4 regions of the Thermoanaerobacter sp. RKWS2 genome follow, and region 1 is predicted to be linked to each of the others. Evidence: riboswitches for the same ligand, from Rfam matches in the RefSeq annotation. Region 1 holds a riboswitch; each other region holds the start of a gene.

Region 1 (8,271 bases):
GCGTGTATATACTATATCACAAATATATATCAATAACAACATTTAAAAATATTTATTAAACCCAAATAACAGCTATTTAATGAATATATCTTATTATTGCATCATAATCCTCATTTTTATGAGTTTAAATCAGGTAAACATTGTATTAAAATAGAGCGGAGGCACAAGGCCTCCTTATAAATTATCTTTTCACTTTTTATTTGTGAGAACATTTTGTTGATTTTGTTGTGTCGCTTGCTGTGTAGCTTGAGACTGTTGATTTAGTTTGTTATGGGCATTTATATAATTTAACCTATTAGTAAGCATAGTGACATGTCTTTGCATATCTTGTTGCATCTGTTGAAACATTTGTTTTGCAGCAGGGTCATCTGTAGAGCTTGCAAATTGCGCATAGGTTCCAAGAGCCGATTGTGCGGCTGCAATAGCTTTTTCCATATCACTCTTAACAGTCATAATAATCCTCCTTTTATCTTTTTTACACAATTATTATTCCAAAAAGGAGGCTTATTTAAACTGTTTATTTTTGTAGTGATTTCAAACAATATGCTGCAAAATTATCAAAAGGATAATTCCTGGAATACCCAAAAAGCCTACAACAAGAGCAGTCACAGGATTTATAGCAATATATAATCCAAGAGATTTTCCTATCAAATTGATAATAAACAAAATTAAGCCGCCAATAATTCCATTTATTATAATTCTTAGCAAAATTTTTCTTGGAACTACTAATAACCATCCTAAAAGATAAAGTAAAAACAAGCCAATTAAGTAAGCAATGATTATATTGTATTCAATGCTTATATTCATACAAAAACCCCCTAAGAGTCTACTGTTATATTTATACTTAGGGGGAGGACAAATTATGATAGGAGGGACGAAAAATTATCAAAATTTATTCCCTCTTTTTTTGCTTTTTTCAATAAATATATGTACTTTCTCTTTAAACTCTCTAACCGATATATAGCATAATCTACTAAGTCAGGGTCTGTGACACTTTGAAAATAAATTTCTGCATCTTTCAATTCTTTTATCGTTTGTCTCACTTCATTTACCAATTGATAGTTCTCACTATTGTAGTCATATATATTTTTTGTTACCGCAATCTCTTTTAAATAATCGAAAAGCATTCCCATAATATACCTCCTCAACCGTATTATTTCCTAAAATACGGTTGAGTATACATCAAAGTACCACTTCTTTTAAAATTTCTAAAGACTCTCCGCTTACTTTATTATCTTTCACCGATTTTGCAATAATGTCTATCGCCTGCTTCGGTTCAAGTCCCTTTCTATAAGGCCTGTCTTCTGTCAATGCTTGATACATGTCACAAACCGCCACATGTCTATCAATCTCTCCAATTTCGTCACCTTTTAATCCCTCAGGATACCCGCTTCCATCTAATTTCTCGTGATGATTTGCGGCCCATTCTGCTATATCATCTATTCCTCCTATTTCTTTGAGTATTTCTTTAGTATAATAGGTATGAGATTTTATAACCATAAACTCCTCTTCAGTAAGCTTGTCCGGTTTGTCAAGAATAGAATTAGGTATGGCTAGCTTTCCAAGGTCATGAAGCAATCCCGCAATTTTTATTTTTCGAGAAGTTTCTTCATCATATCCTATCACCTTAGCCATTTCATAAGCTAACTTTGAAATACCTTTAGAATGGTTATAGGTAAAACGGCTTCTATTATCGATAATCTGTGCAAAAACCTCTGCTATATCCTCTAATTCATTAATTCCTATTGAAACCGTGTCTTTAGGTTCAATCCTTTTTAATATACTTTTTATATCAAAAAATTTATAATCAAGCCAAAATTTTTCTTGTCTTGTAAGGTCAAGTAATGCATTTGCAACCACGGGATTAAACATCTTGCCAGTACCACTTTTTATACCTTCTTTGATATTATTCCGAATATTATACTCACTTTCTTTCCCAACCGATGAGGTGTACCGTATATCAAATTGATCAGATATAAAAACAATCTGAGCTCCTAAAGGAATAGAATCGCCATTTAGTTTAAAATGTCCGCTTCCATCGTAATTTTCATGATGATATCTTATAATATCCGAAAAATTTTCTCCAAAGGGCAACTTCTTTACAATTTCACTTCCTCTTTCACTGTGTTTCCACCATTCGTCTTTGTTAAAATCTTCGTATATATCTCCTTGTCCTATATCATGTAACAAAGCAGAATAATACACTTTTTTTGTTTCTTTTTCATCCAAATTCAGCATCTCAGAAATCCTTAGAGAAATATAAGCCACCCTTCTTGCATGTCCCATGTTCTTATACTCTTGCACGTCAAGGGCCAAAGATAAAGCAGACAGCAGATTATTATAATTCAAATTCACATTTTATTCCTCCTAACTGATATTTATTTTCTACTGACATATATTATACACCAATCAAATCAATTTTCCCATATAATTTCCGAGATAATATCCCAATACTCCTCCTATTAGTCCAAATATAATTGTTAAGGACATATATATAAATGCATGAAAATATTTTTTATTCTTGATTAAGTCTACTGTCTCATGGGAAAAAGTTGAGTATGTTGTAAAAGCACCTAGAAATCCCGTTGTCAGAAAAAGTTTAACATCATAGCTTAAATTTACATTTATTTTAGGACTTGATAAAAAGTTTAATAAAAACGCACCTAATACATTTATAATAAAAGTTTCGATAGGAATAACTATCTCTCGGTTTTCCTTTATATGCCGCGATATTTCATATCTCAATATTGCTCCCAAAATTCCTCCAATTCCTACATATAGTATACTTGTCACTGTTCTTCCTCCCGCTCCTTTAGTAAGTCAAAAGTTTTGTCAGCAAATTCAAATCCTAAATAAGACATCAAAAGGCCTCCAAATATTGATAAAATTATATAACTTAGAGCAATATAATCTTTCCCTGCTTTTAATAAATTTATTGTTTCCATACTAAAAGTAGAAAATGTTGTAAAAGCCCCAATAAATCCTGTTGTTATCGCCAATCTCAAATTAGTATTTACCTTGTACTCATCCATAGTAAAATTAGCAATAAAACTTAACAAAAACGAACCTAAAATATTTATCATAAAAGTTTCAAAGGGAAATGCAGTGTGATACATCTTTGTAAAGTAAATTGTTATTAAATATCTTAGTACTGCTCCAAAAAATCCTCCAATCCCTATATAGATGTATTCCATGAAAATCTCCCTTTCTGTTTACATTTTTGGGCAATAAAAAGCTCCTATTAGGCCTTATATCATCCTAATAGGAGCCATCAGCGTTTCCGCATTTATGGCGAGCTCCATCGCCTTCTGTTATTTACTACAAATTTATTATAATAAAGTACAAATGAAAATGCAATACCTTTTACAATTCTCTTCTACCTTCAAGAGCCCTTGAAAGAGTTACAACATCGGTGTATTCCAAGTCACCACCTACCGGCACCCCATGAGCAATCCTTGTGACTTTTATTCCTAACGGTTTTAATAGCTTAGCAATGTACATTGCTGTCGCTTCTCCTTCTATGTCAGGATTTGTAGCAAGTATGACTTCTTTTACATTTCCATTTTTTACTCTGTCTAAAAGTTCTTTAATTTTTATATCTTCAGGGCCAACGCCCTCTATAGGAGAAATAACACCATGAAGTACATGATACACTCCTTTATACTCTCGTATTTTCTCCATTGCAACAACATCCATAGGATGAGAAACAACACATATAAGAGAATGATCTCTTTCTTTATCACTACATATGTTACAAACCTCTGTGTCAGTTATGTTATAACAAATTCTACAATACTTTATCTTTTCTTTTGCATCAATAATCGCTTGAGACAAGCTTTTTACCTCTTCCAAAGGCATATTTATTATGAAAAAAGCAAGCCTTTGTGCTGTTTTAGGACCTATACCGGGCAACTTTGACAGTTCTTCTATAAGCTTCGCTATAGAAGTAGAATAATAGTTCATTTTTTCACCTCAAAACAGTCCAGGAATGTTTAGTCCTCCGGTTATCTTTGCCATTTCAGAAGCAATCATTTCTTCTGCATTCCTTAACGCTTGATTAACCGCAGCTAATACAAGGTCTTCTAACGTTTCTACATCATCTTTATCTACAACATCAGGATTTATTTCAATACTTACAAGTTCTTTTCTGCCATTAGCAACTGCTTTTACCATCCCACCACCGACAGTAGCTTCTACAGTCTTTTGCATTAGCTCTTCTTGCATTTTCTTTATTTCTTCTTGCATCTGTTGGGCTTGTTTAATCATGTTATTTATATTAAACCCGCCCGGAAATCCGCCTTTTGCCATAACACTATAACCTCCTAAATTTTATTCTAAAAATATTTATATGCTTTTTTGAATTATTTGTGAAAATTATATTATCTCTATATCTTCACCAAAAAACTCCTTAACTTGCTGTACAAGTAATTCCTCTTCATTTTTTCTTAATTCAAACTTCAAAGGAATTGCCTTCCCAACTAGTTCTTTTAATATTCCTTCAATAAAACTTTTGTTTTCCGCTTTGCTCAATTCCTCCTTTAATAAAGCATACTCTTCAGGATATTCTACCACAATTGTTCCTTTTTTTAAATAAGGAATCCCTTTTTCTATAAAGGCATACAAAGCTATTCTTTCTTTTTTTATCATTTCTTTTACTTCAGCCCACACCTTTTCTAGATCTATATCCTCTTGCTGTACTATTTGCGATGCCACGTTTTCTTCTTTTTCTTCTTCTGGCGAATTTATTTTTTTATTTTTCTCTTCTTTTTCTTCCCTCAGAAAAAATTGTCCTTTTTCTAATTTGTCTTCTATTTGTTCTACTCTTGCTAGCAAACTCATCATATCGTAAGAAATTTCCGGCTTTATCAACCTCAAAATAGTCACTTCTAAAAGGGTTAACGGAGATATAGCATATCTAACTTCTTTTTGTAGATTTGTAAATTTTTCTAAAGCGTTAGTCAAAAAAGCTGTACCAAAGTTTTGCACTCTTTCTTTTACAGTTTCTACATCGCTGTATAAAATTTCTTTTAATTCCTCTCCTCCTGTTTTGTAAAGCACCATATCTCTCAAAATATAAGTTAAGGACTTTAAAAAATTCCCCACGTCTATTCCATAAGACAAAATTTTATCTAATTGTTTCAATGAAGCTGCTACATCTTTAGCATTCATGTAATCTAAAAGAGAAAATAACATTTCATCATTAGCTACACCTAACATTTCGCATACATCTTCATAGGTTATAAGGCCTTCTTTATAAGAAGCACATTGTTCTAAAAGACTAATAGCATCTCTCATAGAACCATTGCCATAAAGTGCGATAGTTTTAAGACCCTTCTCTTCAATTTTTATGTTGCTGTCAATGCAAATTTTTTCAAGATTTTGCGCTATTAATCGAGTAGGTATTTTTTTAAAGTCAAACCTTTGACAGCGGGATAAAATAGTATCTGGCAATTTGTCCGGCTCTGTAGTCGCAAGAATAAAAATCACATGAGGAGGTGGCTCTTCCAATGTCTTTAAAAGAGCATTAAAAGCCCCTGTAGAAAGCATATGCACCTCATCAATTATATATACTTTGTACTTAGCTATGGATGGAGAGTAAATTACAGATTCTCTCAATTCTCTTACATCATTTACACTGTTATTAGACGCAGCATCAATCTCTAAAACATCCATCGTAGTGTTGTTATTTATAGCTTGACAAATCTCACAAGAATTACAAGGCTCTCCATCTTTATTATTTAAACAATTAACTGCTTTTGCAAAAATCTTAGCTACACTGGTTTTTCCTGTTCCTCTTGTACCTGTAAAGAGATAAGCATGTCCTATCTTTTTTAACTTTATTTGGTTTTTTAAAGTTCTTACAATATGTTCTTGCCCCACCACTTCTTTAAAACTTCTTGGCCTATACTTTCTATACAAAGACTGATACATGTTTAACACCTCGTTATTTTCAATTGTAACAAAAAAAAGATATATTTCTACATCTAAAATTTTAAGAAACACTTTCAAATATCTGATTTTTTACTTCCTCTAGCTTTTGCCTCGCATTCATGTAAATTGAGATAAATACATCTACTATTTCAGGATGAAATTGAGTACCTTTATGTCTTAAAATTTCATTTACTGCTTCTTCAATAGTCATTCCTTTTCTATAAGCTCTATCAGAAGTCATTGCATCAAAGGCATCAGCCACACCAAGAATTGCTGCTTCTATAGGGATTTCTTCGCCTTTTAAACCATAAGGATAACCTTTCCCATCATATCGTTCATGGTGTTTGGAAATAGCTTCTAATATTTCTTTCGGCAGATCTATAGGCATTAAAATTTTTCTTGATATCTCTGGATGACTTTTTATAACGTTATACTCTTCTTCCGAGAGTTTGCCTTTCTTTAGAAGAATAGTATCAGATATACCTATCTTTCCTATATCATGTAATATCCCTGCAATCCTTAATTGTTCTATTTTTTCCCTTGAAAAGCCCATATATTCCCCTATTAAAACAGCATATTGAGATACTCTCATAGAATGTCCTTTCGTATATAAATCCTTTGCTTCCATTGCATAAGCTAAAGCTTCTATAGTCTTTATATAGACTTTTTTAATCTCGTCATACAGTTTGGAATTTTCAATTGCCACAGACACTGCGCTGGCAATAGATCTCAATAAACTCATATTTTTGACCGTATTTGCTGCAGTCCAAACTGTTAAAATTCCCTTAGTTTCATTTCTAAAAATTAAAGGCACTATCACAACTGAATAAACATCTTTAGCTGCAAAAATAGGTGTTATTTTTTCACTATGAGAAAACTCTTCTACATCTTTTATTTTTATTTCTTTTTGATTTACTAATTCATTTATGTCCTCTTCTGATAATTTAATTTCTTCATAGACAGGATAATCTTTTAATTCTCCCCCTTTTACAAGTAAAACAAACTTATGAAAATACGGATTATATTCTCTTATAGTGCACAAAGGTGAATTTAACAATTCAGCAACTTTTTCTACTATGTTATTCAATACCTCTTTTATGTCACTTCCCGATGTAAGTAGCCTTCCTACATCACTAATAGCCAATATTTCATTATTCTTTTCAGCTATCTGTTTTTTTACATAATACATTTCTGTAATATCTCGAGAAATGCCTTGAATGCCTACCACTTCTTCATCAATTTTTAGCCTTTTAACATGGGTTTCTGTTATAACCAATAAGCCTTCTTTGTTTTTAAAATTGATTTCTGAAAAATTAATTTTACCTTCCATCATGTTTTTCAAGATTTCTCTGCTGTCTTCATCTACAATTTCAAAAATGCTTTTTCCTATCAATTCGTGAGGAGTATAATTTAAATACCTTATAACTCGTGAATTGACAAATTCAATAATAAAATTTTTATCAGTCACCCACAAAATATCCCGAATATTTTCTACTAACAATCGATACTTTCTTTCAGAAATTTCTAATTCATGAGTCAAAGTCTCTAACTGCTCGTAGGAAGCTTCTAATTCCGCGTTAAACTCCTGTAATTCTTCATTTTGTTGTATTAAACTTTCCGTCTGTTCTTTTAATTTTTTATAACTTTGAGATAAGTCTCTAGCCATGGAATTAAAATTCTCTGAAAGTTCCCTAAACTCTTTTGAATCAGTAATATTTAACTGATAATCAAAATCCCCGCGAGAAATCCTTTTAACAGCTTCGTTTAATTTTTTAATAGGTTCAGACAATTTTTTAGATAAAAAACTCGATAACCCCAGCGAAATTAATAAAATTATTCCCCCTATAAAAACTCTATTTTCAAACCCTAACAAAAAATGAGCTAATGACAACGAGTAAACAATTACAGAAATTCCAAATAAAGTAAAAAATATCCGTGTATTATAATATCTTTTAAACATACTATCCTCCATCTCTTTTCTTTTGTAAGAATAAGTTCCCTATATTTATTTCGGCTAAAAGCCTTCACATTTTAAGTAAGAGTTATAAAAAATAATAAGAAATATTTTCCAGTAAAAGAACAAAAATAAAAGGCCGTACACCCAGCTTCGACCTGCCACCATAAGCGTTACATAAGCAGTTAGCTCCACTCAAGCTCCCCTGCGGCACACGGAAGTGTTTGCTTACCGCTGCTTCCTTCCGGACCTGACGGGGTTCGCAAATTTCCGTTGCGCAGGACTCAAGTATCAACGCCACTTACTTATGCCAGACCTTACAATGGTCAGGCCTCAGCCTGGGAATTCGACCCTGCTATAGCGGGTTGCAGGTTACAGGGCACCGC
Region 2 (8,271 bases), 330 kb from region 1:
TGGGCAAGTTTCTCATATAAATTCAAACAGCCAATGTAAAAAGCCAATTCAGTCCGCAATATGTTAAAAAAACTGAGAATATGATCAGCAGACTGAGCAAGTGCATTTGCCACGAGGTTGATTCCTCTGTCTTTTAAGTCAGATAAAGCTCTTGCCCCGCTTTCATCGCGCTCACTTATATAAAAAGTATAAGCATCCGGTCTTTTTGAAAAAATCCTGTCTATTAGACTTTGTTTTTTATCCTCCTGTTTGCGGAGGATATAATTGACGCCTTTATTGCCTTTACCCAACTCAGCACTGATCAAAATTCCATCGCGAAATTCCAGTTCTTTTAAATGATTTTGGATACTTTCAAAATATTCATCATCAAGTTCTTTTTTGAGCATTGCAAAAAACCTTTTAAAGCCCTCTGATTCGAATTTATCAGCATGTTGGTCGGCAATACTCTTTAGTTTTTTCAGCATTTCCATAAACATATGCAATACATCCATTGAGCTATGAAGTATAGCTGCAGGGTACCTGGTGAAAATGCTAAAATAATACTTTTTCTCGTTTTCAATTGCTTCTACTGCTATATTATAGATATTCCTAACAATGGAAGAATTTTTTAGAGAATCCTTCAGAACATCTTGGCGATATAATATTGTAGCCAGATCACTATACACGCTGGATAAAACAGATTTTTTGGCTACTTCAAATAAAAAATTATCACCAAGGGACATAGCATTGAACAAAGTGTTTAATTCTAAATCCTGTATCAATGCTTCTTCGTTCGAGGGCAATTTTTGTTGCAGGTCAAAATCATGATCTCTATACATAAGTAAAACTTTCATGATTTTATCCTCTCCTTTAAGCAGTTATACGTAAGCCTATATTTTTCAGCAATTGATATGGCGTATGAAAGCCCATCAGGAGGTCTTCTAACAATTTTATATGTGCGCAATGCCGGATTCTCAGGAACTACCGTACTGACCATACTTACAATTTTTTCGCTTAAGAATGCCAATTCATCTATAAATGTTACCCAGACGCACAGCACATCTAATTGTATTATTTTTTCCATTATCTTCTTACTTAAAAATAATGCGTCTTTTGCTGTGGTAGATGTAAAAATTTCATTCATTATTATAATACTGTTTGATGTGGCCTGGGCAAGAATATTGTAAATTCTAAGCAATTCATCTTCCAGTTTTCCACGAAGATCTTTAATATTTTCTTCCTTTTCAAAATGTGTAAATAGTTTATCAAAAAGAAAGAGTTGCGCTTCCTTTCCGGGAACAGGGCAGCCTATACTGGCCAAATAATGCAATTGTCCGAAAGTGCGTGCAAATGTTGTTTTGCCTCCCTGGTTCGGACCGGTAATTACAAATATACGCTCTTTACCTTTTAAATAAAAATCATTACAAACAACAGCCGAATTTTCGTTGATGAGTTTATAAGCCAGAGCTAAATCAAATCCTTCGTAATTATAAACTTCCTTGCATTTACTAGATATTTGTGGATAACAAAATTTTAGTCCAGGCGCTTGAATAGTGCCATATATTCCAAATAAGCAATATAAAATTGTACTTCCCTATCAAAAGTAGCTATTGTCTCATCTAAATAATCACTATTTTTCATACAATAATTATCAAGATTAGAAAATATATCATGATATAACTGAGCTACTAAATCCAATATTTTTGCTTCGACATGGTTCATATCTGGCCAATCAGAAAATTTGACTTTATAATCCTTTGCTGCTTCCTGTTTGAATTTTTCAAACGTTTTTTCTACTTCTATACTGTAATCAATTTCAGATTCATATTTACGGACCGTCACACGGTTACCTTTTATTAACAAGCAATATTTTACTGTAGACAAATCAGCTTTAAGTTTTTTCGTTTCACTCAGTAGCAGCTGAAAACGGTCAGAATTGATATAATCCATCAAATATTGACGAAATGCTAAAAAACCACGAGATTTTAACTCTACAGAAGACAAGTCTTCTACTAAATCAGTAATTGCATCACAGTAGATTTCTACAGCATCCAAAAACCATCTTTCTTTCTGGTATTTGTAGTAAAGTTTGTCTGCTTGAGCAAGGTGTTTGCGCATTTCTTGCATTTTTTCCGCAAATGATTTTATATCCTCAAGCAAAACTTCATTTTCAAGATCTTGCATTATTTCATGGCGATACTTGATAGTATCAATATCGTTTAAAGGAGTGTAAAAAAACAGTTTTAAATTATATTCTTCTTTGCCTCTTGTTATGACATCTATAATTTGATCAAGATTTAAGTCAACAAAAAAATCAGGCGCTTCGAATGTTTCTTTTTTTACTCCATCTTCGTTTTTTTCAAATAATATGCTATGGAAAGGCATAAGAAAGTACCTCCCTTTCAAAGTTGTAGGCAAATGCACTAAATATAAAAAAGCTGACAACCCCTACGTTTTTACCGTAGAAGCCATCAGCTGTTTATCAGCAGTTCGGATTTTCCAAAAGGGGGCTTCATCCCTTTTTGAATATTATATCACTTTTTTATGAAGCCTGCAAGAATATGTGAAAATTTACTTCAAAGCATAATGTTTATGTTTATTTGTTTAAAATAAAAAAATTTTTGTATTGTTTTATATCCAAATTTTGTAATACTGCTTATTATTCTATAAGTAAACTTAACAATATAAAATACTTGATATCATTATTTTGTAGTATAATGATAATATGAGAAAAATAAATATTCATTCATTTTATGTTTTGGGAGGGATCTTATTGAATAAAGGTAAAAGTATAACATTCAATACTTTAATACATTGGGAAGAATTTCGCAAGCGTATTATAGTTGAAGGCATTATAACAGGTTTCTTTGTTGGATTGATTATTGCTATTTTAAGATATATTCTTGAAAAAACAAATATTCTTGTAATAAGTGTATACAAAATTCTTCATACAAATCCTTACTTGTTAATTGGCTGGATAATTTTCCTTTCTCTAATAGGCTTATTATTGGGTATAATAGTGAAAAAAGAACCTATGATAAGCGGTAGCGGTATACCTCAAGTTGAAGGCATGATTATCGGTTATATAAAAGTTAATTGGTTACGAGTTTTATTGTTAAAGCTCATAGGTACTATTTTAGCGATAGGTGCAGGACTTTCTTTAGGGCGCGAAGGTCCATGTGTGCAAATTGGTTCTTCAATCGGACAAGGAATAAGTAGGTTGTTTGGTAGATTTAGAGTTGAAGAAAAATACCTTCTTACATGCGGAGCTAGTGCAGGGCTTGCAGCAGCTTTTAATGCACCACTTGCAGGAGTTATTTTTGCTCTTGAAGAACTGCATAAAAATTTCTCACCATTGGTACTTGTATCTAGTATGGTTTCATCACTTACATCAACTTTTGTAGCTGGTGAACTATTAGGAATCAAACCTATTTTTAATCTGAAAAATCTAGCAGTAATGCCGCTTAATAATTATCTTTATCTTATTTTACTTGGAATTATCGTTGGGTTATGTGGAATTGTATTTAATAAAACTCTTTTAAAAACTCAAGATATATACAACATGTTAAAAATAAAATCACATATGAAGCCAATAATACCTCTTATTATATCTGTTGCAGTTGGACTATGGATACCTATGGCACTTGGCGGCGGTGAAAGTCTTGTCGATACATTAAGTAAAGATAGTTTTAGTTTAAAATTTTTAATTTTGCTATTGATTGTTAAATTTTTATTTACTATGGTAAGCTATGGCTCAGGTGTACCAGGAGGTATTTTTATGCCCCTCCTTATAATAGGTTCACTGATTGGCAACATATACGGAACTGTAATAATTAAAATAATGCATATAAACCCTATTTATATCAAAAATTTTATTGTATTTGCTATGGCAGGATATTTTGCTGCTATAGTTAGGGCACCGATAACAGGTAGTTTGCTCGTAACTGAAATGACCGGTTCATTTTCTCATTTGTTGGCCCTAAGCACTGTCTCTATAACGGCATACCTTTCATCAGATTTGTTCTCAAATATGCCGATTTATGAATCTTTGTTAGAACGTCTGCCAATAAAGAAAGGACAAAAATCTATTACCGCCAATAAAAAAAGAAAGACGATTTTCGAAATGCCTGTTTGTGTAGGCTCAAGTTTAGATGGCAAAAAATTAAAGGATATTAGTTTGCCCCAAAGTTGCTTACTTGTTGGCATAAAGAGGGGAACGCATGAATTAATACCAAAGGGAAATACGAAAATTCTAGCCGGCGATTATCTAGTAGTCCTTGCAGATGAAGATAAAGCTACAGAAATTAGAGAAATTTTGTTGAATATGACACAGAAGTGAACAAATCTTAAATAGACACGGGGACGGTTTCTTTGTCCGAGTCGGACAAAGAAACCGTCCCCGTATCTATTGGGAAAAAGGGAATCACCATTCGCAGCACTATAGATTTACTCATAGCACAAACAGCCATTGAAAACAATTTATATTTGTTGCACGATGATAAAGATTTTTCCTTAATTGCACAAGTTGATGAAAGATTAAAAGAGTACTAAAAAGAAGTCTGTATAAAAAAGTGGCAGCCTTTTTTATTATGTATTTATTGCACTGGAAGAACTTCAGCAGCACGTTCCAATTCGTAACCTTCCGGAGTAACCATTCGAAAAAGCATTATTCGGCTCTTTGTTTCTTTATCCACCATTATCCCAGCATCACTATAGTTTATCCTCACCGTTTGGTAACCTTGAAGTTGAGGTTCAACTACCACCAACCATTCATCATCCAATCGGTAGATTTCTTTAACCTTATGAGATAATAGCCATAGTTCAAAAGAATGTGATGAATTAAAAGAACTGCCGACTGGTTTTTCCCAGTCTTCTGAAAATCCAATCATGTAATACAACCCTGCTCCTTCAGAAAGTCCTCCGGTATAAATGAAAAAGTTGCGTTGAGCACAACTAATAAGTTGTGTTATGTCACTATATTTTCCTCCCATAAAGGTACTATGCCAGGCTTTAGAGTAAATAGGTCGAATCCAGCTATCATCTTCGCTGGTAATTTCAAAAGGAACTTTACAACCAAGCGAACGGATATCTTGAATAGAATGAATCGTATTTTGTTCTAAGAACTGTTTAATTTGTTCTCTGTTCCAATCGTTCACTATTGTGTTAGGTTGTTCTGGCTCAATGGCATGTAACCTCTCCAACAGCTTTGAAGTTATTTTTACTGTATAACCTTCACTGCTCTGTTCCAACTGGACATCAGCACCTAATGATTCAGCAATCCACTTTACAGGGACCATAGTTCTTCCGTTAATAATTTGCGGTGGAACGTCTGGTTTGATTTCTTGGCCGTTAACAATGATCTTAATATAATTAGAGATCTTAATATGATTAGATGCGAAAGCACCTGCAGCAAAGGCTAGTATTAACATGACAACACCTGTAACTACTGACCACTTCTTCCTCACAGGTAAAATCCCCCTGCTTGTATTTTTTATTTCATTATACCACTTTAAATGTTAAAATTTATTAAAAAATTATTAAGTTTTGGTTACAAAATGGTTACAGAGTAAATTGTTCCTTCCCTAGTATCCTTAGTATAAAGTACATAGGTATACTTGTATCCTTCTAAAAACAATCACTTATCCAACAAGATATAATCTTATCCGAGAACCAAACTCCTTCCACAATCATCTATAAAGTGAGAAGGTCATCCGGATGACTCATCTCATCGCAAAATAGGAGGTGTAAGATTGGAAATCATACAAGAAGTAAAGAAAGCCAAGCAAGGAGACAAGTCTTCCTTTGCAAAACTCATATACCATTTTGAAAAAGACATGTATATAGTGGCAAAAAGCATATTGCAGGACGACAATGACTGTGCTGATGCCGTATCTGAAACTGTACTAAAAGCTTATGAGTCTATTTCTCAATTAAAACATCCAAAGTATTTTAAAACATGGCTTATGAAAATTTTAGTAAACAATTGCTACCAAATAAAACGCCTCCAGAAAAGAGTAATAACAGTAGATGACTTCCATGATATTCCTGTACCCCAGGAAGAATACAACAACACAGAATTGTATCAAGTGTTAAACAAATTAGAAGATGATTTAAAAGTAATAGTGGTAATGTATTATTTACAAGACATGTCAGTTAAAGAAATTTCTAAAATATTGGATATTCCGGCGGGTACTGTAAAGTCACGACTTTCAAGGGCACGAAAGCGAATGAGAGAAATATTAAGTTTGGAGGGAGGTAATGTATCCTATGAACCGAAAATTTGACAGACAAATACGTGACCTTTTACAAAAGAGCAATATTGAAGTGCCTGAAAACTTTCATAAAAGAATAGAAAATACCTTAAATATGATAAAAGAAAGGAAAGGAGACAACAAAGTGCCAAAAAATAATAATTCTAAAAAAATCACCTTAGGAGCACTTTTAAAAGTAGCTTCCCTTTTAATCGTAGCAATACTGACAGTAGGAATAATAGACCCTGCTATAGGGAAAAATATTCCTATAATCAATTCTGTATTTGAATATCTATCAAATAAAGGTATAGAAAAGGCTGAGTATCAAAAATACGCTGTAGGAATAGGGGCTTCGCAAATCTCTAAAGGTGTTGAAGTGACACTGAATGAAGCAGCTTTTGATGGATCCAGATTGGTGGTGGGATATATAATAAAAGATAACCATCTCCCAAAAAAAATAGAAAAAGATAAAATTTTTGTTGATAGCAGTGCTGAAACAACAATAAATAATGAAAATTTATCTGCTGGCAGTAACACTGTTTCAGGAATTTTAACTAATGACAATACTTTTATAGCATCGGCAAAATATGAACTTGTAAGAGGATATCTCGATAAAATCCCCTCTTCTATAGATGTAAAAATCAATATAAGAGAAATAACTTTTTATGAAGGAACAAATAGACACACTATTAAAGGCAATTGGAATTTTAATTTTACAATTCCTGCCTCCAAAACTAAAGTAGATTTAAAAATACTCGAACCAAAAATTGTAATCAATGACAAGTTAGGTGAAATCAAATTTAATAAAATAATTCTTTCACCCTTTTCCACCAGCATAGAAATTGAAGCTCCACAAGACCCTGTAGTAGGTTGGTACGAATACACAGACGAATATCAATATATGCAGCCAAGTCTATGGACTGTAACTGATGATAAAGGCAATATCCTAAAGTGGGAAGCAGAGTATAATCTTTTTGATATAAATGGCAAAGTAAAAAAAGACAAAGCCTATCCAAGGTTAATAAAATTCTCACCTGTAAGTCCTGATATTGCATATATAAATATCAAATCCAGTAAATTTGAAGTAAAATTGCCTGTAAAATAACACTTAAATAGGAGGCCGGTTCTTTTAACAAAGAACTGCCCCTATCTATATTATTAAAACTCCCTATTTTTATAAAACTTAACAGATAATAAACATGAAACCGTCAGTATAATAAGCGCTAAAGCAGTTATAAACAACATTTTCACTGTATCTGATTGATTCATTATAAAAGATACAATATTTTGAAACCAATCATAATTTACAAGTTTTTCAAAAAGTCTTATAACATAAGATATGCCATAAGAAAATCCAAAAATCAAAATAATGTACATAATCCCAGAAAAACCATGTCCAAATTTAAACATTAAAGGAAGGTATATGGCATTTAGAAAACTCACCGCCAGTATGCCGTAAATTACAGCTTTAAAATTGATAGGATATACATAAATAGGAAAGCCTAGTACTTTTGTAGCTGCTGCAACTAACAAATAAATAGCTATGCCTATTGCTGAATAGACAAATATAGACAGGTATTTTGCCAATACAATTTCATGCCTTCTTAGAGGCAAACTATTTAACAAAATATCAGCTTTGTTTGTCTCATCAGCTGAGCTTGTTACTATCAGCCCCATGTATGCCATACCCACCATTATTACTACCGCTGCGAAATTTCGGAAAGTCGGCATCCATACTATAAGAAAAGCAGCAGTAAGCAATAAAATTTTTTTGCTTATTAGTATATCTTTTAAAATCAAACTGAACATTTAAATTCCTCCTTTGTAAAATATAACATCACGTCTTCTAAAGTAGGTTTCTCAACAATGACAGTATCTTTTAAAAGCTTTTTTATTTGCTTTTTATCCTTCACTAATCCTTCAAATCCAAACTTATTTTCCTTGATTCCCACAAAATATTTTTTAATATTCTCATCCAAAATGTCTTTGCTCCCCTTGACAATCCCGTAATTTTCTATAATTTCATCTTTTGTGCTACTAA
Region 3 (8,271 bases), 830 kb from region 1:
GAAGTTATGCCAACACAAGAAAGAGGCCATAATTGGGCTGGAGCCATGATATTACCAAGGGAAATTTTAATGGTTAATGGTAAATTATATTTTAGGCCGATTAAAGAAATAGAAAACTACAGAAAAAATCATTATAAGCTTATAAACTTAAAGCTAGATGGAGAAAAAAACTTAGACACATATGGTGACTGTTATGAACTTGAAGTTGAGTTTGAGGGGGGTAAAGCAGAGGAATTTGGTTTAAAAATAAGAAAAGGAGACAATGAAGAAACTATTTTATCATATAAAAGATATGAATCATTATTTATATTTGACCGCAATAAATCAGGTATAGGACCTAAAGGAGAAAGGAAAATAAATGTAGCTTTAAAAAATAATAAACTTAAACTCAGAGTATTTGTAGATGTAAGTTCGGTTGAGATATTTATTAATGATGGGGAAAAAGTAATGAGTGGAAGGATATATCCTAGCAAAGATTCGGTAAATATATCTGTATATTCTAAAGGGGAATGCAAAATTAATTATTTAAATAAATGGGATATTGTTGTAGATTAAATTTATTGATAAATTTAAATTGAGCGTTACCACAGTGTAAAATAAAATCTGTGTGGGGTGATTATAATGTATGATGTTATAGCTTTAGGTGAGTTGCTGATTGATTTTACTCCTGCAGGGTTTTCTGATAATGGAAATACACTATTTGAAATGAATCCTGGGGGAGCACCTGCAAATGTGTTAACTGCTGTTACAAAATTAGGAGGAAAAGGTGCTTTTATAGGTAAAGTAGGTGATGACCAATTTGGATATTTTTTAAAAAAAGTGCTTGAAAATAATCAAATTAATACTGACGGTTTAAAATTTACTACAAAAGCAAATACAACTCTTGCTTTTGTACATCTTGATGACAAAGGAGACAGAAGCTTTACTTTTTATCGAAATCCGGGAGCTGACACAATGTTGGAAGAAGAGGATATTGAACTGGATTTAATAGAAAAAGGAAAAATATTTCATTTTGGGTCTTTATCTATGACAGATGAACCTTCGAGAAGTGCCACATTAAAAGCTATTGAATATGCAAAACAAAATAAAAAAATTATTTCATATGACCCAAATTGGAGACCACCTTTATGGGAAAATGAAACTGTTGCGAAAAAAGAAATGGTTTTGGGATTACAATATGCAGATATAGTGAAATTATCTAAAGACGAACTACAATTTCTAACTGGAGAATCAAACTTGGAATATGGCAGTAGAACATTATTTGATATGGGGATAAAACTAGTTTTAGTAACTTTAGGAGCAAAAGGTTGCTATTATAGACATACATCGGGCACAGGACATATACCTGCATATCGTGTAAATGTGGTAGATACAACAGGAGCTGGAGATGCTTTTTTAGGAGGAGTTCTTTATAATATATCAAAAATAGATTATCCCCTAGATAAATTAAAAACTCAAGAACTCGAAAAAATTATTGACTTTGCTAATGCTACCGGTGGACTATGCACAACTAAAAGAGGAGCAATTCCTGCAATGCCAACATTAGAAGAAGTAAAATATTTACTAGTACATGGTGTAAAATCGTTGTAAAATATGCCATTAGTCCGTATTTTTGTAGGCTAAATTAAGCGAAAGAAAGCGATTTTAATACGCGCATTATCTCAATATGAAAACTTTAATTGTAATTACGATAAAGGTATAATAGAAGAGGAGATAAAAAGTAGTAATAGAAGGTGATAGACATGCCAACTATAAAAGACGTAGCGAAAAAAGCAGGAGTTACTGTTACGACTGTATCAAGGGTTTTAAATAACAGAGGCTATATAAGCGAGGTAACGAGAAAAAAGTCTATGAGGCGATGAAAGAATTAAATTACCAGCCTAACGAATTAGCAAGGTCCTTATACAGAAAAAAATCCTATTTAATAGGTTTATTAATTCCCAATGTATCACACCCTTTTTTTGCAGAGTTGACAAGTTTCATAGAATATTACGCTTATCAAGAAGGTTATAAAATTTTGTTGTGCAATTCTGGGCAAGATAGTAGCAAGGAAAAAGAGTATATAGATATGCTGAAAAGACATCAAGTTGATGGTATAATTATTGGCAGTCATACCTTAGAAGCAGAGCAATATTTAAATGTGAAACTTCCTATAGTGGCAATTGATAGATATTATTCCAATATACCTTATGTAGCTTCAGACAATTATAAAGGTGGAATTTTGGCTACAAAACTTTTAATACAAAAGGGATGTAAAAAAATCGCTCACATAAGCGGACCATTGATTTTGAATACACCGGCAAATAACCGTTATAAAGCGTTCAAAGATGTAGCAACACAAGAGGGTGTGGAACATTACGTTGTAGAAACAAAATTAAATAGCTTTGAAATAGAAGAATTTAAAAAAATAGTAAGAGACCTTTTTAAAGAACATCCAGACATCGACGGGATATTTGCCAGTGGCGATTTAATCGCTGCTTCTGTAATAAGTGTGGCTAAAGAGTTAAATAAAAAAATACCTCAGGATTTGAAAATTGTAGGTTATGATGATATAAATGTTGCTAATTTGGTAGTTCCCTCTTTAACAACCGTAAGACAACCAATTAAAGAAATAGCAAGAAAAGCTATTGAACTGATATTACGCCAAATAGATGGTGAAAAGGTGGAAAAAGAAAATATTTTGCCTATAACTCTGATAGAGAGGGAGACTACGTAATTTTGACCTCTCTTGACTTTTTTATTCAATTAAATGTATAATTTTATGTGCTGGCCTAAATATTGGCTTAAATGGAATATACCCCTGTATGGTATTTTGAAGGTGTAAAAAGCTTGTAGAAATACTATTATGGGGGTGAGAAGATGGAAAGTCTACAAGATATAGCGCACCAAATCTACCAAAAAACAGGGGTTATGACTTCCTCTAAGGATGTGGAAAAAATATTGTCAGCTGCTGCAGCAACTCCGCATTTTTGGGAGATTATAACTCTTTCACAAAAACCTTTTTCAGTTGTAGCAGAAATAATTGAGTTACTACGTCAAAAAAATTTGTTGAAAGTTGAGAAAAATGGAGATATAAAATTTAATTCTAAAGGTTTAGAATATCTTGGGAGTCTTAAAATAGCTCCAAAAAGAACATATACTTGTCACGCGTGTGAAGGACGAGGGATAAACTTTTCTAAATTAGAAGACTTGATCAAAAAATTTGACCAAGTGACAGTAAATCGCCCAAAAGCTATTAGCGATTATGACCAAGGTTTTGTTACGACACAAACAGTGGTGGGCAGAATAGCTCTCCTGGCTGAAAGAGGAGATTTAGAGGGGAAAAAGCTTTTAGTTTTAGGTGATGATGACCTTGTAAGTATAGCAGCAGGACTTTCAGGTATGACAACGGAAATTGTTGTGATGGAAATAGACGATAGACTAGTGGAATACATCAATGAGGTGGCAAATAAATATAATCTGCCTATAAAAGCCATGAAATACGATTTTAGAGACAAACTACCAGAGGAATATGTAGGGTATTTTGATACTTTTATTACTGACCCGCCAGAGACTATAGAAGCTTTGGAAATTTGCATAGGAAGAGGGATTTCTGCTCTTTCCAAAGAAGGGTGTGCGGGGTATTTTGGACTGACGTCGATAGAGGCCTCATTGGAAAAGTGGAATGTTTTCCAGCAAATTTTAGCAAGTAAATTTAAAGTGGTAGTGACAGATATTATCCATAACTTTAATCATTATGTAAATTGGGACTATCTTTTAAATACAGTAGGTAAACAATATGAATTTGTGCAAGTAGAGCCAAAACTTAATTGGTACCGGTCTTCTATGTATCGTATAGAGACCTTAAAAGATTCAAAAGGAATTGAAAATGAATATAAACCTTGTGAATTATACGTAGACGAAGAAGCTTTAATATACAGAGGAGACAAAGCATAGGCTTCCATACTAATGTGGAGGCCTATATTTATTATTCAGTACAAGCACAAGACAAACTATAAAATCATATATAAAAATGAGTATATAAAATTTTATGAAAAGAGTGATCGCTATGAAAGAAGAAAAAGAAGGATTAAATGCTTATTTGCTTGTAATTGTACTTTCGTTGATTCTCTATTTCGGTTTGGGTTATGCAAAACCTGAAGAGCCAGCGATAATAATTTTTCCACTGCCAATAAGATGACATAAAAGTTATAGGGGGAGAAAATACATGTTTTCATCGGATAATTTAGAATCCCAATTGAAAGATTTGCTATTAAAGCTAGGATTAAGGGAAAATAGCGAAGAGAATGGTCAAAAAGAAAATAAGGAGGAGGATAAAGATGAAGAAGGTGGAGAACATCCTGATGTAGATGGAGGGAAAGGTGATAAAGGGAATGGGGAAAATGGTGAAAAAGATAATACAGGTGGAAAAGGAGGAGATGAAAAAAAGAAGGGAGTCTTAACCCCTTCACAGATAATGGTTATTTTAGGTATACTTAGTGGAGCTTTGGAACCTATTTCAATAATTGTGGATAGAAATCAAAATGTGCAAATTGTTTTATCAGGTACATTGATAGAAAAAATAGAATCAAAAGAGGATACGCAACCCAAAGAAGGGGATTTTTTAGACAACGTAATAAAAGCTTTGTTTTAAAAAGTGTAGTTCAAATATCATTTTTTAGCGCTTATTACTATGAAGGAGCCTTTGCCAAAGCCATATCTTACAGGTTCTTTTTCTTTCATTTCATCAAGTTTTTTAAAAATGGTCTGTGAGAAATTGAAATTTTTAAATCCTGCTTCATAAAGCAATTCAACTATTTCACTTGTAGAATAAAACGTTGCTTCTTTGTAAAATAGACTTTTTTCTTTATTTGCTTGATATATTTTGCCAATTGTGCTCTCTCTATCTACAAAGCCTATTAAAATTGTACCGCTATTTTTAAGTACTCTAAAACATTCTTTGAAGGATTTTAGCACATCGTCTACAAAACATACAGTCGTCACCATTAAAACAAGGTCAAAAGAGTTGTCTTCAAACGGAAGATTTTCTGCTACTCCATCTACCACATTAAGACCCCGTTCTAAAGCAATTTTTCTCATTTGATAAGAAGGTTCTACTCCGCTTTTTATACCTAGAGGTACTGCAAACTTTCCAGTTCCGATTCCTACTTCCAACCCTTTTTCAAATTTCGGCATAAGCAATTTTACAGCATCTAATTCCGATTGATAGGCGTATTCATTTTTTTCAAACCATTCTTCATATCTGTCAAAATGTTTTTCAAAAGCAGATATTTTAGGCATAATTTCTCATCCCTTCTGAAACTTTTTTCTACTTTTTCTTCTTGTCTTTCAAAACTTATAGACTCATTCTTTGAAAGTCACACTTTAAAAGTCAAACACACTCTTTAATAAATCTTCCCTTGATTTCATTATATCATATAACAGAAATATACTGCACGCATATCTTTAGCTTTTACTATCTTGCAAAGTTTTTACATTTTGGGTATAATGATATTGACAATTGTATAAAAAGTGATGGAACTCACTTCAACCGCCGAAGGGCTGATAGTTCCTACTTGGTGTAAAAGCCAGTAGGAACTATTTTGCTTTTTAGGGGGTGATGGTAAGGTAAAAAATGTCACTCCATATCTGAATTTCGATTATACTGTTGATATGAGGTGAGCTAATGAAGGAGCAATATAACCAGATGAAAAGAAGCTTAGATGTGATATTTGAAAAAATAGAAAGAATATCAAAAGATATCAATATTAAAGCAGTAGGAGAAGCTGTTTCAGAAGTTAAAAATAAATTTTGCAATAATATTTTTTATCTTGTGATATTAGGACAATTTAAAAGAGGAAAATCAACATTTACTAATTATATGTTAGGAGCTGATATACTTCCAACAGGTGTTGTTCCTTTAACATCTGTTATAACAAAAATCCAATATAGCACTGATATATGGGCAAAAGTTCTATATGATGATGGCAGAAGTGAAAATATTGACATTAAAGAATTGGATTTGTATTGCACAGAAAAAAACAACCCTAAAAACATAAAAGGAGTCAAGGAAATACATATAGGATATCCTTTTGAGTTTATAAGTAATGACGTAGTAATCATAGATACACCGGGAATTGGTTCAGTCTATAAACATAATACAGATGTTGCATATAGTTATATAAATAAAGCTGATGCTGTGATTTTTTTGCTTTCAGTAGACCCTCCTATAAGTGAACTGGAAAAGGAGTTTTTGTCTAAAATATCTGAAAATGTTAATAAAATATTTTTTGTTTTAAATAAAATTGACTATGTAAATGAAATGGAGTTAAAGGAAATAATCAATTTTAATGAAAATATTGTAAGAGAAATTACAAAGAATAATAACATTTCTATTTATCCAATTTCTGCTAAATTGGCATTAGAAGGCAAAATATCAAAAGATAATAAAGCAATTGAAAAGAGTGGAACTCAAAAGCTGGAAAATGATTTGCAGAATTTTTTAATAAAAGAAAAAGAAAAAGTGTTGCTTGAAAGCTATGCCAAAAATATTGAAAGAATTATTTCGATGTGCCAAACTTTTTTGAAAGCAGTATAAAATTGAAACAAATTCCATTAGAGCGTCTTGAATCTAATATAAAATCTTTTGAGAACTTTATTAAAGAAGTTGAAAAAAGCAAAAAAGAAATATCCTTATTGTTTCAAGGTGATATGAAAAATATTTTACAGAATTTTGATAAAAAGATGGAAGAATATAAACAGTTTATCAGTATAAGAGTATCAGAAAAGATAAAAGGATATTACCACGGTATTCGTGACTTTAGTCGAATTAATCAGAAAAAGAGCTTGAAAAGTACCTCGAAAGAGCTATTATAGAAGAATTTGAAAAATTAAAAGGTCATATTGAAAGGGATATTGAAGAACAATATAGTAAAGCTTTGTCTAATTATCTTTTAAGGCTCAATGCAGTCATTGATGAAGTAAAAACAGTAGCAAACGAATTGTTCGGCATAAATCTGGAATATTTTAAAAGCGTAGGTGGTATTACGGCAGAGAGTAAATTTACATACAAGATAGGATATGATGTTGGTGCATTAGAAATAGACCCTGTGTATTTTACCTATTTTTTGCCTAAAAAATTTGCTGGAAAAATTATTTTAAAAAGGATTTTAGATAGAGTAGACATTGATGTTGACAGAAACATAGGTCGCATTCGTTATGATTTATTAACAAGGATTGAAGAAAGTTTTAGTGAATTTGAAAAAGATATGAATTTTAAATTACAAACGATGTATGATACTGTAAAAGAACTACTTGCTAAGTCAATAAAGGATTATAAATTTGATAGAGATAGCTTCGAAAGAGAAAAAGCTTGTTATCAGACATTGCTAAAAGATATTGAAAAAATACGTGAAGAATTAGAGCATGTTTTAAATATGTTGAAATAATATAGTGAAGTATATAAGTGAAAGAATTTAAAAATTCAACAATAAAAAATATTTTTTGGGTAAAATATTATTGACATAAGTCCATAACAGTGATATTATATAACTAGGTAATGGTCATATGACCAAAATAAAAGAGGAGGGATTGATATGCCAAGAGGAGATGGAACAGGTCCAATGGGTTTAGGCCCAAGAACAGGAAGAGGCTTAGGATATTGTTCAGGATATAATGTACCTGGTTATTTAAATCCTGTAGGAGCATACTGGGGATTTGGCAGAGGCTTCGGTTGGTTCGGCAGAGGAAGAGGATTTAGACATATGTACTATTTAACAGGATTTCCTGGTTGGGCAAGAGGATGGTATGGTTATGGGTATCCTCAATATCCTGGCTACAATATAAATGAAAAAGATGTTTTAAGTGCTGAAGCAAAATATTTGGAAGACCAATTAAAATATATAAAAGAAAGATTGGACCAATTAGAGAAAAAAGACGATAAAAAAGAGGAATAATTAGTTTTAAAAGTCGCAGTCACGCAAGTGGCTGCTTATTTTTATGCTTTAATTTGATATAATTTGGCTAAAGTGTTATAGTAAAACAGATTAAGTGCGCTTTTTGTTTAATAAATTTATTGACATATGACAAAAATAATAATATATTAATAAATGTAAGTAACATATGTCAATAATGAAATGGAGGATGCAATATGAAAATAGCTATTTCCTCAGAAGGAAAAACTCTTGAAGCTAAGGTGGATTCAAGATTTGGACGAGCTCAATATTTTATTATAGTTGATAGTGAGACGATGGATTATAAAGTTATTGACAACGCTGCAGTAGCCCAAAGCAG
Region 4 (8,271 bases), 820 kb from region 1:
TATAGATAGTAAGAGGTGGTTAATGTGAGAAAGCCTTTTACTATTTTCTTATATTTGTTAGTGATATTTTTTCTTATATATTGGCCTTACTATATGAATCTTTATGAAAAAGAACAAATACAAGAAAAAAATCAGGTAGAAGAGGAGTTTAGAGGAATAATTACTTTTTGGGATTTCCCTCATCCTTCAATAGGAGACCCGGGAGGATTTGAATTTATAAAAAAGAAAATAGAATTATTTCAGTACAAATACCCGGGTGTGGTAATAGATTTTGAGCCTCTTTCATACAAAGACGGATATGAAAAACTGATTAACTCTTCTAAAGATGGCTCTTTGCCAGATATTTTACCTGTTGGGGCAGATTTTTATTTTATTTCAAAGGATTATTTAAGTCCTATCAATAAATATGTAGATGAAGCGTTTAAGAAGCAATACAAGGAAGGCGTTATTGATGCTATAAGTTATAAAGGCAATATTTATGGAATGCCTTTAGGAATGTATACTAATGTTCTTTTTTTAAATGTTGATATGTTTGCCGAAAAAGAAATTCAATTGCCTGAAAATGGGGAATGGAATTACGAAGAATTTGTTGATAGTATGGCAAAACTCACCTACACTGAAGGGAAAAAGGATAAAAAATATTTTTATGGATTAGGTCTTTCTCTCGCGCCTTATAGCTATAATTTATGGGGGTTTTTACTTTTAGATGGTGCGAGGGCTTTTGACAAAGAAAAGTATTCTTTTTTTGGCCCTCAAGCAGTTTCAGGGGTGCAAAAAGTTTTGGATTTATTCAATAAATATAAGGTGGTCAATCCTGTTTCACTTGAGGGAGACAGAGAAAAATTATGGCAAGACTTTATTACTACTAAAAACACTGCTGTATTAATAGAAGAAAGCTATAAAATAGCACAGCTTAAAAATTTACAGTCAAAAGGAAAGCTGTTTGAGTTTGATGTAGCGATGTATCCTGAAGGGGAAAGCGGCATCCCACTGACATTATCACCTAAAATATATGCCTATGGTATAAAGAAAGAAAAGGATGAAAAAAAGCTTGAAATGGAATATAAGTTTATAAAGTTTATTACAGAAGACCAACAAAAGGTAATTGAATTAGGTTATGTACCAGTTAAAAAAGACAAAATTATTGAAGACGATAAAATGAAAAGAATTGAATTAGCTACTAATTATACAAATATTATCCCACAATTTGGTGGATGGAGTAAAATAAACAACACAGTGATAGAAAAAATAAAAGAAGGGATAAAGAATAACAAAAATGCCTTTGATATAACAGAGGAAATAAAAAACAGTGTGAGTCAGTAAAGGGTATTTATAGTTTTTTTCTTATTATGATGATAGGCTTGGACACTTTCTTTTTATTGGCATATACTTTCTTTATCCCCTTTAATGTGACACATTTAATGAAGAGTTTCTTTCAAAGAGAAAAAATGCTTTTGAATAATAGGGCCGTTATTTAATATAACTTTTTTACCATCCTATTTTTTTATTGGTGTGCTAAATAAACTGGTATTATTATTTTTTTACTGTATCGTAATATCTAAGAGTGTCTCTTAATATTTCCTGGGCTATTGGCGCGGCTACTTCTCCTCCCATATACCCATTTTGCGTAGGATTTTTAACAAGAACTAATACGGCAATTTTTGGGTTTTCAACTGGTGCAAATCCAGCAAATGATGCTACGTATTTTCCTGGAGCATAATTTTCCGTTGTACCTGTTTTTCCACCTACTGTATAGCCAGGTACTTGTGCTGTTTGAGCAGTGCCTTCTGTTACTGTTTTTTCAAGTATATACTTCATTGTATCGGAAGTTTTTTAGAAATTACCTGTCTGACTATTTGAGGTTTATATTCTTTAATTATTTTATCTCCCTCTTCAATATATTTTACAATATGTGGAACCATGAGGTTTCCACCGTTTATTACAGCGGAAAAAGCCGTAATCATTTGAATAGGAGTCACGGCAATTCCCTGACCAAATGACATAGTGGCGAGGTCTACGGGGTATACTTTTGACTTTAGCAAAATCATTCCACTGGCTTCGCCGGGCAGTTCAATCCCCGTAGGCGAGCCAAAACCAAAAGCATATATGTATTTATAAAAAGTGTCAAGGCCTAAACGTTCTACCACCTGCATAAAAACTGTATCACTTGATTTTTCAATAGCTTGCGAAAAAGTTATATCTCCCAAAACTGTCCAACTTCTAATTTTTCTACCGGAGACTATATAATACCCAGGGTCATAGAATTTTTCGTCTGGCGTAACTACAGCTGATTCTAATGCTGCAGAAGCGGTTATCACTTTAAATACCGAACCGGGTTCGTAAATACTTGATATTGCAGGATTTGACCAATATTCTTGTGAAGGTACATCTTGCGGATTATTTGGGTCAAAATCAGGCAAGTTAGCCATTGCAAGTATTTCACCCGTTTTTGGATTCATAACTATTGCTGTTATACCATCGTGCGGTTTATACTTTTCATAGCCATTTTTTATAGCTTTTTCTGTATAACTTTGTATTACAGAATCAATTGTGAGGACAATATTATCACCATTTGTAGGTTTGTAAAGCTTGCTTGGGACTCCTACTTTTCTACCTTCTGCATCAACAAGAGAGATTTCACGACCAGGTACACCACTTAAGTATTTATCTAAAGAATATTCAAGGCCATACAAACCGTTGCCATCAATTCCTGCAAAACCTAATACTTGTGATAGCATTTTGCCGTTGGGATAGTTTCTCATAAAAGTATCTTCTACATATATGCCTGGTATGTTAAGACTTTTTATTTTATTTATATTTTCAAGAGGAATGGACCTGCCAAGTACAGCCCATTCTGATTTTTTATTTGAAAGAATTTTATAAAGTGAATCTTTGTCCATATTTAAATATTTATAGAGTTCTTCAGAAACTTTTTCTGGGTTTTTTATAAATTTAGGAGCTGCAAATACATCTCCTGCTGGAACATTACAGGCAAGTATATTCCCGTTTACATCATAAATATTGCCCCGTTGAGGCTTTAATATGATATCAGCAGTACTTTGCCTTTCGACTGCCATTGCAAGTTTTTCGGAGTTTATACCCTGTATCCATATAAGCCTTACAATAAGGGCGAAAAACATGATAGTAAGAAAGACGAATATAGTAAATGTTCGTTTTTTTACATATGATGTCAATTTTATTCTAACCCCTTTTTATAAAGATTTTGTTTATCCAATATAATTATACCATAGATATTTTGTGGTATAATTAGATAAAAAGATAAAAATAATTAAGCTTTATTAAATGCTAAGCAAAAATCATAAATCCAAACCGAAAAACAGTCTTTAATATGTAGCCTTTTCACTTGTATTTTTGTTTAAAAAATGTATAATATTATTATAGAGAAAAATTAAATGACGGTGATGAAGCTCACCTTATTGCCGTGAAGGCTAATGGCTTCTACGCGCTTTCGTAGAAGCCATTTTTGTTTATTTGACAAAAAAGAGAGGATGAGAATCTGCATGAAGTTAGAATTTATTCCATTGTATGAGGTTTTTGAAAAATATAAGGGAGGTTGTCCAATATGCAAGGTTATAAAAGACGAAGAAAAAGCCTATTGTGAGCATTTGTTTGAAGATGAGGTTTTAAAAGACCCTGAAATGTATGTCAAAATAAGAGAGACAAATTTTTGCCATTATCATTTGGAATTATTGAATAATTCATATGATAAATTGGGTTTGGCAATTGCATTAAAAGCAAATATCAGTTATAAATTGCAGCAAATCAGGGAAAAACAAAAATCTTCAAAGAAAAAAAGGAAAAAAGAAGCAAAAAACAAATGCCTTATTTGTGATTATTTAAGTGAAAGAGATAAATACCAGATGCATATATTGATAGATATTTTACATGCTGATAAAGATTTTGTTGAAAGGCACAGTGAAGGCTTGTCTAGATTATGTTTCCACCACCTGAATATGCTTATGGAAGTTGCAAAGGATATTACACCGCAAATTGAGAAAATATTTAAAATAAATGAAGCTGCAATTGAAAAGAATATAAGTGACCTTGAATGGTTTATAACAAAATTTGATTATAGATTTCATGATGAACCGTGGTATGACTCTAAGGATTCAATTGAAAGAGCATTGAAATTATTAAAGGGTGGTTATTATGATTAAAATTTCTTTTGACATTACTGAAGAAAGTTTTGAAGAAATTAGGGAATTAATTGAGAATTTTAAAAAAGATGGTTTTACAGAAGAAGACGCATATAGAGCTATTTTTGAAATGGGGATTAAAGCATATCAAATAGAACGGGATAATCCTAATGAAGATGACTTAAGAAGACAGCTTATTTCTATGGCGTCTAAATACTCTGCAATGAAATTTAAAAATTTCCAGTTGATGCGTGACAACCAAACACTTGAAATAAGATTAAAAGGTTATGAGTCTGAAAATAGATATCTTAAAAAAACTTTAGGTATAAGGGTTGATGAATGATGAGATATATATGTCCTGTGTGTTTTAAAATAGCTGAAATTGGAGAAGAAAAGTGTTCCAACTGTGGCTATGATTTTAAAAATATATCAAATGATGATTACAGTGACAAACTCATAAAAGCCATAAATCATCCGGATTATAATGTCGCTTATATGGCAGCAAAAATAATTGGAGAACTTAAAATAAAGAAAGCAGAAAAAGTATTGATAGAACATTTACGCAATAATGGGGGTAAAAAAGACCCATATATTGAACAGATTATTGTTTGGGCTCTTGGAGAGATTGGCGGAGAAGAGTCTCACAGGTTTCTTTTAGAAAACAAAGATAAATTCTCAGTTTTAACAAAAAATATCATTGAAAATTCTTTGGAGAAGATTAAAACAAGAGTGGCAAATAAGGAAGGTGAGTCAATTGGAAAATAAAGAAATAAAAAACAACGTGAATAATAACATTAAAGTCTTGGGTTGGGTTGCATTTTTTGGTGGATTAAGTCAGGATATGATTGTACCTATTTTGCCTACTTTTTATACGCAGATTCTAGGACTGAGTAAAGAAATGGTAGGTTTAATAGAGGGAAGTGTCACTACAGTTGTAAGCCTTATGAGAATAATATCCGGAATAATTTCAGATAAAATTGGAAAAAGGAAATCTATTGTGTTTATTGGATATCTATTCTCTGCCATTGGAAGAGTATTACTGCCATTGACGAATGGTGCTGCAATGGTTTTTGGGTTGAGACTTGTTGATGGTATTGGAAAAGGTACAAAAGATGCGCCGAGAGATGCACTTGTTGCAAAATCTTCTAAAATGAAAAATATGGGCTTTTCGTTTGGATTTCAAAGAATGCTTGACACATTAGGTTCTTTCCTTGGGCCATTGATTACTGCCGGTTTAATGCTCTTGTTTGCCAAATATATAGATTCTATAAAGTTCAGATTAATATTTTTGATTGCTGGTCTTGTAGCTTTTATCACAATAATCCTCATAGGTTTATTTGTAGTGGAGCAAAAGGGCGAAAGAATAAGTTCATCTTTCAAATTAGATTTGTCTGTTTTTAAGGGAAAATTTCTGCTGTTTTTCATTGTAATGCTAGTTTTTACGCTTGGCAACAGTAGTGATGCATTTTTGATTCTAAGAGCTCGCAGTGTAGGTGTAAGCGAATCGACGATACCGATAATTATAGCTATGTTTAATCTGTTTTATGCGTTGTTGTCAGTACCGAGTGGAGTATTGTCTGACAAAATAGGAAGAGTTAATGTAATCAGGTTAGGCTGGATTATTTATGCAGTTACATATCTCGGTTTTGCATTAGCAAAATTGCCGTGGCATATTTGGGTTTTGTACGCGATATATGGAGTTTACTATTCAACAACGGAAGGTGTTGCAAAGTCTCTTGTTGCACATATAGTCGATGATAGTAATAGAGGAACTGCATTTGGGCTGTATAATGCATCGATGGGACTACTCGCACTTCCCGCAAGTTTTATTGCTGGATATTTGTGGGATAAAGTATCTCCTGCTGCACCCTTTTACTTTGGAGCATTATGTTCCATAATGACAGTTATTTTAATAACACTGTTTAAAATTGAAAAAAGTTAAAAGGGGGTGAGAGAAATGCCGTCGGATATAAATTCCTGGGCAAGAACTATAAAAGACTACAGTGAAATTCCTGAAATGTTTAAATCTTATTACGATAAAAACTTTAAAGATTCGACGCGTTTTTTAAATGCTGTATATGCTCCTGCTGATAGCTGGGGTAGAAGAAAGACAAACGATAAACTCATGTTCTTGTATGAAAATAATGTGGTTTTTCTCGAAAAAATGAAAAATAGTATTAATGCTGTTTCGTATCCTATTGAAAATATTAATTACATTGAAAATGGGTCTATATTGTTATATTCATGGCTAAAAATAAATGGGAACATAGAAGGTGAAACGAGGTCATTTGTGCTTGAGTACAACACTGTTGTCGAAAATATATTTAAGCCTATAATTGAAAAATTACGTATATTATTATGTGACATAGAAACGTATGATAAGGAAAAAGAAATAGATGACTTTGATTGTTTGAGGGATATAAATTACAAGTTTATGAATCATGCAAAAAAAGCTGTATTGAATGGAGAAAAAGTAATAGATTTTTTATATCAACGGGAAATAAAAGTACCATACCTAAAATTTTTTACAAGAATAAAATCCACTTCTCATATGATTATATTTACAAATAAAGAATTAATAATATTAGAAGAAGAAAATGTAAAGTCTACAAAAGATGCAAAGTATGGTGGTATATGGATTTACATTCCTGTACATAAGATTTTAAATGCGTACATTGATGAGGAAGAAACTGGGTTTTTAAATTTATCTATTAATGTATCTGGCTCTAATGTTTTTAAGTCACGATTTGAATTTTCACAAAAGGAAAAGGTAGAACGATTAGTTGAACAAATTAATAAAATAGCAAGATATAACCTATTATAATTATTAATAAGTTTCAAAAATGTCAACCGTATTATAAACGGTTGACATTTTATCAAAAAATTTATGTCAAACGGTTGACATATAAAAATTAATCAAGTATAATAAGAGTAAATCAAAAAAATTTAAAGAAAGGGGATTGTCATGAAGAGAAAAATTTTATCCATTATGTTGACGTTTGCATTGATTTTTTCGCTCATGGCAGGCTGTGGTACAAAAAGCAGCAATAATGGAGAAAGTAATAGTACTGCCACGGCAACAAAGACTGTAAAAATTACTTTGCTAAATTCTAAGGCGGAAAGTCAGGCTCAATTAGAAGAGGTAGCTAAAATTTTTACAAAAGAAAATCCGAATATTATAGTAGAAGTCATTCCTACAGCAGCTGATCAGACGCCTTTTGAAAAGGTTATATCAATGTATGCAGCTGGGAATGCACCGACAATGGCAATGATAGATCCGGGTGAGGTATCGAAATTCAAAGATAAGTTCCTAGATTTAAGCGGTGAAAAATGGGTTTCAGATGCGATAGATGGTGCTTTAAATGCAGCTACAGTGGATGGAAAGGTTATAGCGTTCCCATTTGCTGTTGAAGGATATGGACTTATTTACAACAAGGCTGTACTGGACAAGGCTTTTGGTGGAAACTTTGATCCGAGTTCAATAAGGACGCGAGATGCTTTGGAAGAAGCATTTAAAAAAGTAGAAGCAACAGGTGTTAAAGCAATAGCAATTCCTCCAATGGATTGGTCTTTAGGCGGACATTTCCTTCCAATAGCATATACAGCCCAATCTAAAGATCCTGCTCAAGTAGCTCAATTTTTATCAGACTTAAAAGCTGGAAAAGTTGATTTAGCAAATAATAAAGTGTTTAATGGTTTAATGGATACTTTTGACATGATGAAAAAGTACAACATAGATAAAGATGACCCATTATCTGCGACTTACGAGAGAGGACCACAACTTATTGGTAAAGGTGAAGTTGGATTTTGGTTTATGGGAAATTGGGCATGGCCACAGATAAAAGAATTTGATACTGCAAATGAACAATACGGCTTTATACCTGTACCAATTAGCAATAACCCAGATGACTATGGTAATTCAGGTATACCTGTAGGTGCTACAAAATTTATTGGTATAGATAAAACACAAAATAATGTTGAGCAGCAAGAAGCTGCTAAGAAATTTTTAGATTGGTTAGTATACAGCTCTACAGGTCAAGATATGCTTGTGAACAAACTTAACATTATACCTGCATTTAAGAACATAACTTTACAGCCACAAAACCCACTTGCT

The links. A riboswitch is a leader RNA that binds a small molecule or an ion and turns the genes downstream of it on or off. The one in region 1 is predicted to bind fluoride.
Region 2: linked by a shared signal. The riboswitch ahead of OEI98_RS15415 (MutS-related protein) and the one ahead of crcB (fluoride efflux transporter CrcB) in region 1 are both predicted to bind fluoride.
Region 3: linked by a shared signal. The riboswitch ahead of OEI98_RS15365 (dynamin family protein) and the one ahead of crcB (fluoride efflux transporter CrcB) in region 1 are both predicted to bind fluoride.
Region 4: linked by a shared signal. The riboswitch ahead of OEI98_RS10985 (DUF6062 family protein) and the one ahead of crcB (fluoride efflux transporter CrcB) in region 1 are both predicted to bind fluoride.

What each region holds. Positions count from the first base shown of each region.
Region 1 covers NZ_CP110888.1:49,132-57,402, reverse strand. Annotated here, with positions in the region: gene OEI98_RS00325 (DUF1657 domain-containing protein) at 190-453, opposite strand; gene OEI98_RS00320 (pro-sigmaK processing inhibitor BofA family protein) at 535-807, opposite strand; gene OEI98_RS00315 (DUF2508 family protein) at 861-1,133, opposite strand; gene OEI98_RS00310 (HD-GYP domain-containing protein) at 1,183-2,355, opposite strand; gene crcB (fluoride efflux transporter CrcB) at 2,410-2,793, opposite strand; gene crcB (fluoride efflux transporter CrcB) at 2,790-3,194, opposite strand; fluoride riboswitch at 3,256-3,315, opposite strand; gene recR (recombination mediator RecR) at 3,364-3,963, opposite strand; gene OEI98_RS00290 (YbaB/EbfC family nucleoid-associated protein) at 3,973-4,308, opposite strand; gene dnaX (DNA polymerase III subunit gamma/tau) at 4,375-5,931, opposite strand; gene OEI98_RS00280 (HD domain-containing phosphohydrolase) at 5,993-7,891, opposite strand; RNA gene ffs (signal recognition particle sRNA large type) at 8,025-8,271, opposite strand, start outside.
Region 2 covers NZ_CP110888.1:2,551,654-2,559,924, forward strand. Annotated here, with positions in the region: gene OEI98_RS13575 (MutS-related protein) at 1-833, opposite strand, end outside; partial or broken gene OEI98_RS15415 (MutS-related protein) at 830-2,364, opposite strand; fluoride riboswitch at 2,435-2,508, opposite strand; gene OEI98_RS13590 (ClC family H(+)/Cl(-) exchange transporter) at 2,753-4,318, shown strand; partial or broken gene OEI98_RS13595 (twitching motility protein PilT) at 4,393-4,530, shown strand; gene OEI98_RS13600 (copper amine oxidase N-terminal domain-containing protein) at 4,575-5,444, opposite strand; gene OEI98_RS13605 (sigma-70 family RNA polymerase sigma factor) at 5,730-6,263, shown strand; gene OEI98_RS13610 (DUF4179 domain-containing protein) at 6,247-7,335, shown strand; gene OEI98_RS13615 (ABC-2 transporter permease) at 7,389-8,039, opposite strand; gene OEI98_RS13620 (ABC transporter ATP-binding protein) at 8,027-8,271, opposite strand, start outside.
Region 3 covers NZ_CP110888.1:2,047,800-2,056,070, reverse strand. Annotated here, with positions in the region: gene OEI98_RS10945 (glycoside hydrolase family 32 protein) at 1-555, shown strand, start outside; gene OEI98_RS10940 (carbohydrate kinase family protein) at 622-1,590, shown strand; partial or broken gene OEI98_RS10930 (LacI family DNA-binding transcriptional regulator) at 1,743-2,716, shown strand; gene OEI98_RS10925 (bis-aminopropyl spermidine synthase family protein) at 2,860-3,936, shown strand; gene OEI98_RS10920 (hypothetical protein) at 4,031-4,180, shown strand; gene OEI98_RS10915 (hypothetical protein) at 4,208-4,633, shown strand; gene OEI98_RS10910 (class I SAM-dependent methyltransferase) at 4,651-5,280, opposite strand; fluoride riboswitch at 5,502-5,561, shown strand; partial or broken gene OEI98_RS15365 (dynamin family protein) at 5,666-7,427, shown strand; gene OEI98_RS10890 (DUF5320 domain-containing protein) at 7,575-7,934, shown strand; gene OEI98_RS10885 (NifB/NifX family molybdenum-iron cluster-binding protein) at 8,129-8,271, shown strand, end outside.
Region 4 covers NZ_CP110888.1:2,058,970-2,067,240, reverse strand. Annotated here, with positions in the region: gene OEI98_RS10995 (ABC transporter substrate-binding protein) at 25-1,323, shown strand; partial or broken gene OEI98_RS10990 (peptidoglycan D,D-transpeptidase FtsI family protein) at 1,534-3,194, opposite strand; fluoride riboswitch at 3,410-3,469, shown strand; gene OEI98_RS10985 (DUF6062 family protein) at 3,522-4,178, shown strand; gene OEI98_RS10980 (hypothetical protein) at 4,171-4,500, shown strand; gene OEI98_RS10975 (HEAT repeat domain-containing protein) at 4,497-4,922, shown strand; gene OEI98_RS10970 (MFS transporter) at 4,912-6,099, shown strand; gene OEI98_RS10965 (hypothetical protein) at 6,115-6,981, shown strand; gene OEI98_RS10960 (ABC transporter substrate-binding protein) at 7,123-8,271, shown strand, end outside.